3 regions of the Terrisporobacter hibernicus genome follow, and region 3 is predicted to be linked to each of the others. Evidence: a T-box and tRNA genes for the amino acid it is inferred to sense, from the RefSeq annotation. Region 3 holds a T-box; the other regions hold tRNA genes.
The links. The T-box of region 3 lies ahead of asnS (asparagine--tRNA ligase). A T-box ahead of a tRNA ligase gene usually reads a tRNA of that ligase, here a tRNA-Asn.
Positions count from the first base shown of each region.

Region 1: it has a tRNA-Asn gene. The T-box ahead of asnS (asparagine--tRNA ligase) is inferred to sense a tRNA for this amino acid. The anticodon was not compared.
Region 2: it has a tRNA-Asn gene. The T-box ahead of asnS (asparagine--tRNA ligase) is inferred to sense a tRNA for this amino acid. The anticodon was not compared.

Region 1 covers NZ_CP081135.1:1,987,803-1,992,259, reverse strand. Annotated here, with positions in the region: rRNA gene JW646_RS09955 (16S ribosomal RNA) at 1-439, opposite strand, end outside; tRNA gene JW646_RS09950 (tRNA-Phe) at 563-638, opposite strand; tRNA gene JW646_RS09945 (tRNA-Ile) at 642-718, opposite strand; tRNA gene JW646_RS09940 (tRNA-Pro) at 725-801, opposite strand; tRNA gene JW646_RS09935 (tRNA-Trp) at 838-913, opposite strand; tRNA gene JW646_RS09930 (tRNA-Ile) at 924-1,000, opposite strand; tRNA gene JW646_RS09925 (tRNA-Pro) at 1,010-1,086, opposite strand; tRNA gene JW646_RS09920 (tRNA-Ser) at 1,094-1,186, opposite strand; tRNA gene JW646_RS09915 (tRNA-Ser) at 1,194-1,282, opposite strand; tRNA gene JW646_RS09910 (tRNA-Lys) at 1,290-1,365, opposite strand; tRNA gene JW646_RS09905 (tRNA-Gln) at 1,375-1,450, opposite strand; tRNA gene JW646_RS09900 (tRNA-Arg) at 1,456-1,532, opposite strand; tRNA gene JW646_RS09895 (tRNA-Gly) at 1,543-1,616, opposite strand; tRNA gene JW646_RS09890 (tRNA-Tyr) at 1,628-1,712, opposite strand; tRNA gene JW646_RS09885 (tRNA-Thr) at 1,722-1,796, opposite strand; tRNA gene JW646_RS09880 (tRNA-Asp) at 1,814-1,890, opposite strand; tRNA gene JW646_RS09875 (tRNA-Val) at 1,907-1,982, opposite strand; tRNA gene JW646_RS09870 (tRNA-Glu) at 1,987-2,061, opposite strand; tRNA gene JW646_RS09865 (tRNA-Asn) at 2,084-2,158, opposite strand; rRNA gene rrf (5S ribosomal RNA) at 2,164-2,280, opposite strand; rRNA gene JW646_RS09855 (23S ribosomal RNA) at 2,411-4,457, opposite strand, start outside.
Region 2 covers NZ_CP081135.1:1,849,531-1,853,987, forward strand. Annotated here, with positions in the region: tRNA gene JW646_RS09095 (tRNA-Pro) at 1-53, opposite strand, end outside; tRNA gene JW646_RS09100 (tRNA-Ile) at 65-141, opposite strand; tRNA gene JW646_RS09105 (tRNA-Met) at 164-240, opposite strand; tRNA gene JW646_RS09110 (tRNA-Phe) at 255-330, opposite strand; tRNA gene JW646_RS09115 (tRNA-Ser) at 334-422, opposite strand; tRNA gene JW646_RS09120 (tRNA-Lys) at 430-505, opposite strand; tRNA gene JW646_RS09125 (tRNA-Gln) at 515-590, opposite strand; tRNA gene JW646_RS09130 (tRNA-Arg) at 600-676, opposite strand; tRNA gene JW646_RS09135 (tRNA-Gly) at 698-772, opposite strand; tRNA gene JW646_RS09140 (tRNA-Leu) at 795-878, opposite strand; tRNA gene JW646_RS09145 (tRNA-Tyr) at 889-973, opposite strand; tRNA gene JW646_RS09150 (tRNA-Thr) at 979-1,053, opposite strand; tRNA gene JW646_RS09155 (tRNA-Asp) at 1,076-1,152, opposite strand; tRNA gene JW646_RS09160 (tRNA-Val) at 1,170-1,245, opposite strand; tRNA gene JW646_RS09165 (tRNA-Gly) at 1,260-1,333, opposite strand; tRNA gene JW646_RS09170 (tRNA-Glu) at 1,335-1,409, opposite strand; tRNA gene JW646_RS09175 (tRNA-Met) at 1,422-1,497, opposite strand; tRNA gene JW646_RS09180 (tRNA-Leu) at 1,511-1,600, opposite strand; tRNA gene JW646_RS09185 (tRNA-Asn) at 1,610-1,684, opposite strand; rRNA gene rrf (5S ribosomal RNA) at 1,690-1,806, opposite strand; rRNA gene JW646_RS09195 (23S ribosomal RNA) at 1,922-4,457, opposite strand, start outside.
Region 3 covers NZ_CP081135.1:561,900-566,356, forward strand. Annotated here, with positions in the region: gene JW646_RS02730 (S8 family peptidase) at 1-531, opposite strand, end outside; gene asnS (asparagine--tRNA ligase) at 620-2,017, opposite strand; T-box leader at 2,215-2,461, opposite strand; gene JW646_RS02740 (CDIF630_02480 family spore surface protein) at 2,627-2,842, opposite strand; gene cspC (bile acid germinant receptor pseudoprotease CspC) at 2,926-4,457, opposite strand, start outside.

The sequences.
Region 1 (4,457 bases), 1.4 Mb from region 3:
ATCTTCCTTGAGGACAGAGTTTTACGACCCGAAGGCCTTCATCACTCACGCGGCGTTGCTGCATCAGGCTTTCGCCCATTGTGCAATATTCCCCACTGCTGCCTCCCGTAGGAGTTTGGACCGTGTCTCAGTTCCAATGTGGCCGATCACCCTCTCAGGTCGGCTACTGATCGTCGCCTTGGTAAGCCATTACCTTACCAACTAGCTAATCAGACGCGGGTCCATCTCATACCGCCGGAGCTTTGATAAGAAATCCATGTGAATCTCTTATATTATCCTGTATTAGCATACCTTTCGGTATGTTATCCATGTGTATGAGGCAGGTTACCCACGCGTTACTCACCCGTCCGCCGCTCTTTACCGAAGTAAATCGCTCGACTTGCATGTGTTAGGCACGCCGCCAGCGTTCATCCTGAGCCAGGATCAAACTCTCATAAAAAAGTTGTCCATTGCTCAGACTAATCATTATCTGAATATCTGGCTTGGTTTGTTTGTTGTTTCAGTTTAATTCTTTAAGAATTAATTTATTGTTAACCTACTGTTTAATTTTCAAAGTTCTTTGTGGTGCCCAGAGGCGGAATCGAACCACCGACACGGGGATTTTCAGTCCCCTGCTCTACCGACTGAGCTATCTGGGCAAATGGTGGGCCTAGCTGGACTCGAACCAGCGACCTCACGCTTATCAGGCGTGCGCTCTAACCACCTGAGCTATAGGCCCTAATTTTGGTCGAGGTGAAGGGACTCGAACCCCCGGCCCCATGGTCCCAAACCAAGTGCGCTACCAAACTGCGCTACACCTCGAAGTATAAATTAGTAAAATACTTTTTAAAATTTTTCTGGCAGGGGTGGAGGGACTCGAACCCCCGGCGCACGGTTTTGGAGACCGACGCTCTACCAACTGAGCTACACCCCTATATTAAATATGGTGGACCATCAGGGACTCGAACCCCAGACCTACCGGTTATGAGCCGGGCGCTCTAACCAACTGAGCTAATGGTCCATATTATTCTGGTCGAGGTGAAGGGACTCGAACCCCCGGCCCCATGGTCCCAAACCAAGTGCGCTACCAAACTGCGCTACACCTCGTAAAAACTGGCGGAGAAGGAGGGATTCGAACCCTCGCACCGGTTTAATCCAGCCTAATCCCTTAGCAGGGGATCCTCTTGAGCCACTTGAGTACTTCTCCATGTTTTTGGCGGAGAGGGTGGGATTCGAACCCACGGTGCCGTTAAGCATCACTGGTTTTCAAGACCAGCTCCTTAAACCACTCGGACACCTCTCCAGGTTAATGGTGACCCATCGGAGATTCGAACTCCGGACACCTTGATTAAAAGTCAAGTGCTCTACCGACTGAGCTAATGAGTCATGTTTATATGGCTGGGGATGCAGGACTCGAACCTACGCATGCATGAGTCAAAGTCATGTGCCTTACCGACTTGGCTAATCCCCAGTATATGGTGAGCGCACAGGGATTCGAACCCCGGACACACGCCTTAGAAGGGCGTTGCTCTATCCAGCTGAGCTATGCACCCATATTTTAAATGGAGCGGGTGAAGGGGATCGAACCCTCACAGCCGGCTTGGAAGGCCGGAACTCTACCATTGAGCTACACCCGCATATATTTCTTTGGTGGAGGATGGTGGATTCGAACCACCGAAAGCATCGCTAACAGATTTACAGTCTGCCCCCTTTGGCCGCTCGGGAAATCCTCCTAAGAATTTTGGAGCTGGTGATAGGAATCGAACCTACAACCTGCTGATTACAAGTCAGCTGCTCTACCGTTGAGCCACACCAGCATAGTGTTAAATATTTATGGCGACCTGGAAGGGGTTCGAACCCTCGACCTCCAGCGTGACAGGCTGGCATTCTAACCAACTGAACTACCAGGCCGCATTTATATGTTTAATGGTGGGACCAACAGGGCTCGAACCTGTGACCCCCTGCTTGTAAGGCAGGTGCTCTCCCAGCTGAGCTATGGTCCCGTAATGGTGACTCATAGGGGAATCGAACCCCTGTTACCGCCGTGAAAGGGCGGTGTCTTAACCGCTTGACCAATGAGCCATATTATTTTAATTTTGTTCTTTGGCTCCAAGGGAGGGACTCGAACCCTCAACCTATCGGTTAACAGCCGAGTGCTCCACCGTTGAGCTACCTTGGAACATCACGTGGCTACGTGCTACTCTCCCAGGGAGTCGCCCCCCAAGTACCATCGCCGCTCAAGAGCTTAACTTCTGTGTTCGGAATGGGAACAGGTGTATCCTCTTTGCTATAATAACCACATAATTTTAACTGTTTCTTTAGACAAGAATTATAATAACATTTATGTATATAATTGTCAACTTTTTTACTGCATTTTTTTGAAAATTTAATACTTTCAAAACTGCTAACATTTAATGTTTCCATTATTTTTTTGGTCAAGTCCTCGACCTATTAGTATCAGTAAGCTACATATGTTACCACACTTCCACCTCTGACCTATCAACCATGTAGTCTTCATGGGGTCTTAACCTTACGGTGGGAAATCTTATCTCGAAGTAGGCTTCGCGCTTAGATGCTTTCAGCGCTTATCCTTTCCGTACTTAGCTACCCAGCTATGCCCTTGGCAGAACAACTGGTACACCAGCGGTACGTCCATCCCGGTCCTCTCGTACTAAGGACAGGTCTCCTCAAATTTCCTACGCCTGCGACGGATAGGGACCGAACTGTCTCACGACGTTCTGAACCCAGCTCGCGTACCACTTTAATGGGCGAACAGCCCAACCCTTGGGACCTACTACAGCCCCAGGATGTGATGAGCCGACATCGAGGTGCCAAACCTCCCCGTCGATGTGGACTCTTGGGGGAGATCAGCCTGTTATCCCCAGGGTAGCTTTTATCCGTTGAGCGATGGCCCTTCCATGCGGTACCACCGGATCACTAAGTCCGACTTTCGTCCTTGCTCGACCTGTATGTCTTGCAATCAAGCTCTCTTCTGCCTTTACACTCTACGTACGATTTCCGACCGTACTGAGAGAACCTTTGAGCGCCTCCGTTACTCTTTAGGAGGCGACCGCCCCAGTCAAACTGTCCACCTGACAGTGTCCCACTACCTGATTCAAGGCAGCTGGTTAGAATCCCAGTACTACAAGGGTGGTATCCCAAGGATGGCTCCACACAGACTGACGTCCATGCTTCATAGCCTCCCACCTATCCTGTACATGTAGCACCGAGACTCAATGTCAAGCTACAGTAAAGCTCCATGGGGTCTTTCCGTCCTGTCGCAGGTAACCGGCATCTTCACCGGTATTACAATTTCACCCAGTCTGTTGTTGAGACAGTGCCCAAATCGTTACGCCTTTCGTGCGGGTCGGAACTTACCCGACAAGGAATTTCGCTACCTTAGGACCGTTATAGTTACGGCCGCCGTTTACTGGGGCTTAAGTTCACTGCTTCGGTTACCCTAACAGATCCCCTTAACCTTCCAGCACCGGGCAGGCGTCAGCTCCTATACATCGTCTTGCGACTTAGCAGAAACCTATGTTTTTGGTAAACAGTCGCTTGGGCCTATTCTCTGCGGCCATGTTTCCATGGCACCCCTTCTCCCTAAGTTACGGGGTCATTTTGCCGAGTTCCTTAACAACAGTTCTCTGGCTGGCCTTAGGATACTCTCCTCACCCACCTGTGTCGGTTTGCGGTACAGGCACCTTTAACCTCGATAGAGACTTTTCTCGACAGTGTGAAATCAGCTACTTCGCTACTAAATTTCGCTCCGCATCGTACCCCAGCATTATTCAGGCGGATTTGCCTACCTGAACTGCCTCAATACTTGCCCGCACATAACCAACAGTGCGGTTAGCTTATCCTACTGTGTCATCCCATTTCTCAAACGGTTATTGGTGGTACAGGAATATCAACCTGTTGTCCATCACCTACGCCTTTCGGCCTCGGCTTAGGTCCTGACTAACCCAGGGCGGACGAACCTTCCCCTGGAAACCTTGGGTTTACGGCCTGTGGGATTCTCACCCACATCTCGCTACTCATGCCAACATTCTCACTTCTATACAGTCCACATCTCCTTACGGTAATGCTTCAATCCGTATAGAAAGCTCTCCTACCCATCATAAATGATGCCGTAGCTTCGGTAGTACGTTTTAGCCCCGGAAATTTTCGGCGCAGGATCACTCGACCAGTGAGCTATTACGCACTCTTTAAATGAGTGGCTGCTTCTAAGCCAACATCCTGGTTGTCTGTGCAATCCCACATCCTTTACCACTTAACGTACATTTAGGGACCTTAGCTGACGATCTGGGCTGTTGCCCTTTTGACTATGAATCTTATCACCCACAGTCTGACTCCCAAGCATAAGAATACGGTATTCGGAGTTTGATAGTCTTCGGTAAGTGCAATACCCCTAGGACATTCAGTGCTCTACCCCGTTTCTCTAAATCTTGAGGCTAGCCCTAAAGCTATTTCGGAGA
Region 2 (4,457 bases), 1.3 Mb from region 3:
CCCCGGCCCCATGGTCCCAAACCAAGTGCGCTACCAAACTGCGCTACACCTCGAACTAAAAAAGTGGTGGACCATCAGGGACTCGAACCCCAGACCTACCGGTTATGAGCCGGGCGCTCTAACCAACTGAGCTAATGGTCCACGTTTATTATTAAAATTTAAATGGTAGCGGTAACAGGAGTCGAACCTGTGACCTTTCGGGTATGAACCGAACGCTCTAGCCAACTAAGCTATACCGCCACAATATTTAAATATGGTGCCCAGAGGCGGAATCGAACCACCGACACGGGGATTTTCAGTCCCCTGCTCTACCGACTGAGCTATCTGGGCATCTGGCGGAGAGGGTGGGATTCGAACCCACGGTGCCGTTAAGCATCACTGGTTTTCAAGACCAGCTCCTTAAACCACTCGGACACCTCTCCAAGTTAATGGTGACCCATCGGAGATTCGAACTCCGGACACCTTGATTAAAAGTCAAGTGCTCTACCGACTGAGCTAATGAGTCATATTTATATGGCTGGGGATGCAGGACTCGAACCTACGCATGCATGAGTCAAAGTCATGTGCCTTACCGACTTGGCTAATCCCCAATATATAAGTGGTGAGCGCACAGGGATTCGAACCCCGGACACACGCCTTAGAAGGGCGTTGCTCTATCCAGCTGAGCTATGCACCCACATATATTGTTTGTTTTGTTTGGAGCGGGAAACGAGATTCGAACTCGCGACTTCAACCTTGGCAAGGTTGCGCTCTACCACTGAACTATTCCCGCATACTAGGTATAGTTAAAAAAGTGGTGCGGATGAAGGGAGTCGAACCCCCACGCCAATGGCGCTAGATCCTAAGTCTAGTGCGTCTGCCAATTCCGCCACATCCGCATACTTCTTTTGGTGGAGGATGGTGGATTCGAACCACCGAAAGCACAGCTAACAGATTTACAGTCTGCCCCCTTTGGCCACTCGGGAAATCCTCCATGTTTGGAGCTGGTGATAGGAATCGAACCTACAACCTGCTGATTACAAGTCAGCTGCTCTACCGTTGAGCCACACCAGCATAGTGTTTATAAGAAGTATTTTGGCGACCTGGAAGGGGTTCGAACCCTCGACCTCCAGCGTGACAGGCTGGCATTCTAACCAACTGAACTACCAGGCCGCATTTGTATGTTTTTATGGTGGGACCAACAGGGCTCGAACCTGTGACCCCCTGCTTGTAAGGCAGGTGCTCTCCCAGCTGAGCTATGGTCCCGGGATAAATTTAAATGGAGCGGGTGAAGGGGATCGAACCCTCACAGCCGGCTTGGAAGGCCGGAACTCTACCATTGAGCTACACCCGCATGGTGACTCATAGGGGAATCGAACCCCTGTTACCGCCGTGAAAGGGCGGTGTCTTGACCGCTTGACCAATGAGCCACAATATTTAAATGGTTGCGGAGACAGGACTCGAACCTGTGACCTTCGGGTTATGAGCCCGACGAGCTGCCAACTGCTCCACTCCGCGATATTAAAAAGTATGGTGCCGAAGACCGGAATCGAACCGGTACGAAAGTATAAGTTTCGCAGGATTTTAAGTCCTGTGCGTCTGCCAGTTCCGCCACTTCGGCATACTTTCTTGGCTCCAAGGGAGGGACTCGAACCCTCAGCCTATCGGTTAACAGCCGAGTGCTCCACCGTTGAGCTACCTTGGAACATGACGTGGCTACGTGCTACTCTCCCAGGGGGTCGCCCCCCAAGTACCATCGCCGCTTAAGAGCTTAACTTCTGTGTTCGGAATGGGAACAGGTGTATCCTCTTTGCTATAATAACCACATCTTTTTGTTGAACAAGTATTATAATAACATTTATTTAATACATTGTCAACTTTTTATTTTTTGAAAGTTTTAGTACTTTCAAAACTGCTAACATTTAATGTTTCCATTATTTTTTTGGTCAAGTCCTCGACCTATTAGTATCAGTAAGCTACATATGTTACCACACTTCCACCTCTGACCTATCAACCATGTAGTCTTCATGGGGTCTTAACCTTACGGTGGGAAATCTTATCTCGAAGTAGGCTTCGCGCTTAGATGCTTTCAGCGCTTATCCTTTCCGTACTTAGCTACCCAGCTATGCCCTTGGCAGAACAACTGGTACACCAGCGGTACGTCCATCCCGGTCCTCTCGTACTAAGGACAGGTCTCCTCAAATTTCCTACGCCTGCGACGGATAGGGACCGAACTGTCTCACGACGTTCTGAACCCAGCTCGCGTACCACTTTAATGGGCGAACAGCCCAACCCTTGGGACCTACTACAGCCCCAGGATGTGATGAGCCGACATCGAGGTGCCAAACCTCCCCGTCGATGTGGACTCTTGGGGGAGATCAGCCTGTTATCCCCAGGGTAGCTTTTATCCGTTGAGCGATGGCCCTTCCATGCGGTACCACCGGATCACTAAGTCCGACTTTCGTCCTTGCTCGACCTGTATGTCTTGCAATCAAGCTCTCTTCTGCCTTTACACTCTACGTACGATTTCCGACCGTACTGAGAGAACCTTTGAGCGCCTCCGTTACTCTTTAGGAGGCGACCGCCCCAGTCAAACTGTCCACCTGACAGTGTCCCACTACCTGATTCAAGGCAGCTGGTTAGAATCCCAGTACTACAAGGGTGGTATCCCAAGGATGGCTCCACACAGACTGACGTCCATGCTTCATAGCCTCCCACCTATCCTGTACATGTAGCACCGAGACTCAATGTCAAGCTACAGTAAAGCTCCATGGGGTCTTTCCGTCCTGTCGCAGGTAACCGGCATCTTCACCGGTATTACAATTTCACCCAGTCTGTTGTTGAGACAGTGCCCAAATCGTTACGCCTTTCGTGCGGGTCGGAACTTACCCGACAAGGAATTTCGCTACCTTAGGACCGTTATAGTTACGGCCGCCGTTTACTGGGGCTTAAGTTCACTGCTTCGGTTACCCTAACAGATCCCCTTAACCTTCCAGCACCGGGCAGGCGTCAGCTCCTATACATCGTCTTGCGACTTAGCAGAAACCTATGTTTTTGGTAAACAGTCGCTTGGGCCTATTCTCTGCGGCCATGTTTCCATGGCACCCCTTCTCCCTAAGTTACGGGGTCATTTTGCCGAGTTCCTTAACAACAGTTCTCTGGCTGGCCTTAGGATACTCTCCTCACCCACCTGTGTCGGTTTGCGGTACAGGCACCTTTAACCTCGATAGAGACTTTTCTCGACAGTGTGAAATCAGCTACTTCGCTACTAAATTTCGCTCCGCATCGTACCCCAGCATTATTCAGGCGGATTTGCCTACCTGAACTGCCTCAATACTTGCCCGCACATAACCAACAGTGCGGTTAGCTTATCCTACTGTGTCATCCCATTTCTCAAACGGTTATTGGTGGTACAGGAATATCAACCTGTTGTCCATCACCTACGCCTTTCGGCCTCGGCTTAGGTCCTGACTAACCCAGGGCGGACGAACCTTCCCCTGGAAACCTTGGGTTTACGGCCTGTGGGATTCTCACCCACATCTCGCTACTCATGCCAACATTCTCACTTCTATACAGTCCACATCTCCTTACGGTAATGCTTCAATCCGTATAGAAAGCTCTCCTACCCATCATAAATGATGCCGTAGCTTCGGTAGTACGTTTTAGCCCCGGAAATTTTCGGCGCAGGATCACTCGACCAGTGAGCTATTACGCACTCTTTAAATGAGTGGCTGCTTCTAAGCCAACATCCTGGTTGTCTGTGCAATCCCACATCCTTTACCACTTAACGTACATTTAGGGACCTTAGCTGACGATCTGGGCTGTTGCCCTTTGACTATGAATCTTATCACCCACAGTCTGACTCCCAAGCATAAGAATACGGTATTCGGAGTTTGATAGTCTTCGGTAAGTGCAATACCCCCTAGGACATTCAGTGCTCTACCCCCGTTTCTCTAAATCTTGAGGCTAGCCCTAAAGCTATTTCGGAGAGAACCAGCTATCTCCGGGCTCGATTGGAATTTCACCGCTATCCACAGGTCATCCCCGAGCTTTTCAACGCTCGTGGGTTCGGTCCTCCACGAAATTTTACTTTCGCTTCAACCTGCCCATGGATAGGTCGCCCGGTTTCGGGTCTACGTCAACTAACTATACGCCCAGTTAAGACTCGCTTTCGCTGCGGCTCCACACCTTAAGTGCTTAACCTTGCTAGGTAACGTAACTCGTTGGCCCGTTCTACAAAAAGTACGCAGTCACACAAATAATGTGCTCCTACAGCTTGTAAGTGTAGGGTTTCAGGTTCTATTTCACTCCCCTCCCGGGGTTCTTTTCACCTTTCCCTCACGGTACTATACGCTATCGGTCACTAGGTAGTATTTAGGCTTGGAGGATGGTCCCTCCTGCTTCCCACAGGGTTTCACGTGTCCCGTGGTACTCTGGATCATATCTGAAGTCTTCTTGTTTTGACTACGTGGCTTTTA
Region 3 (4,457 bases):
TTTAAAAAACTCGTAATTAGGAGCTATTTCTTTTAAATCTTCTTCAAAACCTGGTTTATATAAAATAGCTAAATCCGACTTAGTATTAAAATACTGTGGCACCTGTCTATTTAATTTCTTAAGTTTATTTAAATCATAATAATAACTGAAGTAATCTATATACACATTAATTATCCCTCTTACTTTTTCCTTAGGTTTAAATAAAAGTTTCCATTTACCTTCACATATGTTTTCTTCCCCATCATTTGCTAATAATGTAATTCTTATTTTTTTGTGGTAACTATTTTCATTAAATATATAAGTCTCTCCCTTTATTCTAACATTATCTATTTTATTTTTTACAATTGGCATATCATTTGAAATGTATTTAGATCTTTTGTTATTTGGATTTATAACACATACTTTAAAGTCCTCATTAAAATTTACATAAATATAAATATAAACTTTCCTTTCTTCTTTTGACACTTGAAAGGAAATAGTTTTATTTGAATCATCATCAAAATTAATACTTATCTTTTTTATATTAATCACCTCCTGCAAAAGGCTATATTTATATATATACAAAAAAAGAACTTATTATAATTAAATTATAATAAGTTCTTTTATTTTATTGTTTTAATTAGAATTCACAGTTTTTAGGAGTTCTAGGGAATGGTATAACGTCTCTTATGTTTGATACGCCTGTTAAGTACATTATCATTCTTTCAAATCCTAAACCAAATCCTGAGTGAGTTGCAGTACCGAACTTTCTAAGTTCTAAGTACCACCAGTAGTCCTCTCTATTTAACTTGAATTCGTCGATTCTTTCTAATAATACATCATGTCTTTCTTCTCTTTGAGATCCTCCGATAATTTCTCCAACACCTGGAACTAATAAGTCCATAGCTCTAACTGTTTTTCCATCTTCATTTAATCTCATATAGAATGCTTTTATATCTTTTGGGTAGTCAGTTACAAATACTGGTGCTTTATATATTTGTTCTGTAATGTATCTTTCATGCTCAGTTTGTAAATCTATTCCCCACTCTACTGGATATTCAAATTTTTCTCCACATTCAAGTAATAATTCTACGGCTTTAGTATAAGTTATTCTTATGAAATCAGAGCTTACTATACTTTTTAATCTTTCTAATAATCCTTTATCTACAAATGCATTGAAAAATTCCATTTCTTCTGGACAATGCTCTAATACATAATTGATTATGTATTTTACCATATCTTCAGCAAGTTCCATGTTGTCTTCTAAGTCAGCAAAAGCTATTTCTGGTTCTATCATCCAGAATTCTGAAGCATGTCTTCCTGTATAAGAGTTTTCTGCTCTAAAAGTTGGTCCAAATGTATAAACATTTCTAAATGCAAGTGCCATTATTTCTGCGTTTAATTGTCCTGAAACTGTTAAGTTAGCTTCTTTTCCAAAGAAATCTTCAGAGTAATCTATTTTTCCTTCTTCAGTTTTTGGAACATTATCTAGATCTAGAGTTGTTATTCTAAACATTTCTCCTGCACCTTCACAGTCACTACCTGTTATTATTGGAGAATGAGAGTATACGAAGTTTCTTTCTTGGAAGAATTTATGTACAGCATAAGCTGCCACACTTCTTACTCTAAATACTGCTGAGAACATATTACTTCTTGGTCTTAAGTGAGCAATTGTTCTTAAATATTCAACTGTATGTCTTTTCTTTTGTAAAGGATATGAATTATCAGATTCTCCTTCTAATACTATTTTTGTTGCATGTATTTCAACAGGTTGCTTAGCACCTTCTGTAGCCACTAATTTACCTTCAACTAATACAGAAGAGCTTATTGGTAACTTCCCTATTTCTTTAAAGTTTTCTAATTTATCATCTAGCACAACTTGCATGTTTTTGAAGAATGAACCATCATTTAGTTCTATAAATCCAAAGTTTTTTGATATTCTAGATGTTCTTATCCATCCAGCTATTTTTACATCTTTTTCTATATATTGTTCTTTATCTCTGTAAAGATCTTTTATTTCTATAAAGTTTTTTTGCATAATTTTACCTCCTACTTAAGTATTTTATCTATTTTATTTAAAAATATGCTTTATTAAATTATACATTAATTAAAACAAGAAATTATTATTTAAAAAACTAATTTTTTATTTTTATTGCCTTAATTTCACCTATTTATACAGTTTAAATTAAATACAATAGGTAATAATTAAAATAAAAAAAGCCCTTCATCCTAAATACTTAGGACGAAAGACTATACTTCCGCGGTACCACCTAATTTAACTTTAATCAAGTTCAACTCTACTGATGTACTACTATACATCACCAATATGATAACGGTTTGGTTCCGACTAAATCTACTCTCATAAAAGATTTCTCTTAGTAGCTCGAGGATGTTTTTCATTATATAATCTGTACTGGACTCTCACCATAACCAGCTCGCTTAAACTTCAAAATATAATTACTCTTCCCTTCATAGCATTTATTTTAGTTTATTAATTTTGGTAATTTAAATGATATATTAATTAATAGTTAATGTCAATACGTATTTTCTAAATGTTATTAGAATTTATAAATAGCTGTGGCTAAACTTATGCTTTATTTCAACAAATTAAAATAGGGAGTTATACTCCCTATTTTAATTTATTATTTTAAGTTCTACTACCATTATCTACCCAATCCTTTGCTTCTATTACACTCTCTAAAGAAGGTATGGAAACCTTACTATCTGGATACTCATCATTTTTATCTAGTATCGCTGCTGTATAAGCATTATTCACTGGAGTAGTTGAATATAATCTATCATTGTCTTTTCCACTAAGTTGTCTACTAACTCCATGATTTACGTTGTCTTTTTTTGTCTTCAATTTATGCCTCCTTTATAGACCTTTTTATTATTTTTCACTAAATTTCTATAATAATTCATACTAAATTTTATTTTTTAATAAATTTAATCTATATTTTTAGCAATTTTTATTAAAGTATTTTGATAGTTTAATAGTCCATATCCTTGTGATATATTCGGGTAATTATATAAACTATTTTTTGTTGCCCCAATCATTAAGTATGTTTTTAGTGGTTCGTTATAAAGAGAGTATCTTGGCAAATGACTTTGTTTTAAAATATATTCCATAATTAATGCCAAAATTCCACAAACTATAGAAGAACTTATTCCACTTCCAGTTCCTGTATTATAATTATTATTTAAAAAAGTAGAAATAACATCTACTCCAGAAGCTACAATATCAGGTTTAATTTTATTTTCACCATGAGGTCCTTTTGATGATCCCAGCCACATGGAATTTGTTTTTTCATTGTAAACGCCTACAGTTATTACATATTTTAGAAGTCCAAACCTTGTAATAGTATAAGATGAATCTCCATCTAAGAATCTCGTTGTTGGAGATATAATATTTCTGTTTGGTATATATAAATTGTAATTCCCATTTATAATATGCTCTGGAATAATTCTAATGGTCCAAATACCCGGTTTAATATCTTTTAATTTAATTTTTATAACAGTAGCTCCTGATAACAACCAAGGTAGAATATATTCTATAGAATAATTTGTATTTTCTAAATTGAAGCTGCCATTAATTTTATAATTATCAGGAACATATTCAGATAATTGACTTATTTCCCCTGATGGAGATATAATTGCTACCTTAACTTTATCTGGCCCAAGAAAATTTATAGTTATGTCAATATTTGTACCTTCTCCTTCTTGTAATATAACATCTTGATAATCGTCTTCGTTAAATGATGTACCTTTACTAAATTGACCAGAGTAATGTATATCTGTATTTCCCTCATTTCCTGCACCACTTACAATTACTGTTCCTGATTGAGATAAGTCTGTAAAAGTATTAAGAATTGATAAATTATATATGGATGTGGATGTGGCTCCTACAGAAAAATTAATTATTAAAGGCTTATTTAATTTTTTTGATACTGATATCACATAAGATATAGCTGCCAAAAAATCTGAACTCTCATAATTTATTCTACCTTTACTATACGTGTCTTTGTATTTCCTTAATTTAACTACTATTAACTGAGCATTTGGAGCAATTCCTTTATAAAATTCTTTTACTTTTCCTCCAGATACAATAATTCCAGCTGCTATAGTTCCTGTTCCAATTTCATCTGTACATAAATCTCCATTTTTATCTTTTATTGCTTGGTTTATTTCATCACTTGAGTATTGTGAACCAAAAGTCATACCAATTGGTGGATCTGACTTATCGCTTTCTTGATTCCATATAGATACTATTTTACTAGTACCATCTTCTTTTATAAAATCTGGATGTAGGTAATCTACTCCAGAATCTATTATAGCCACTAAAATACCTTCTCCAGTTAAATTAACATATGGATTGTTAAAAGTGCTTATACCAGAAGCTGTTAAAATATCTACTCCTTCTTTCAAATCATTTGTAATATTAATCAGTGTACTCATGGGTACGGATTCCTCCCACCAAT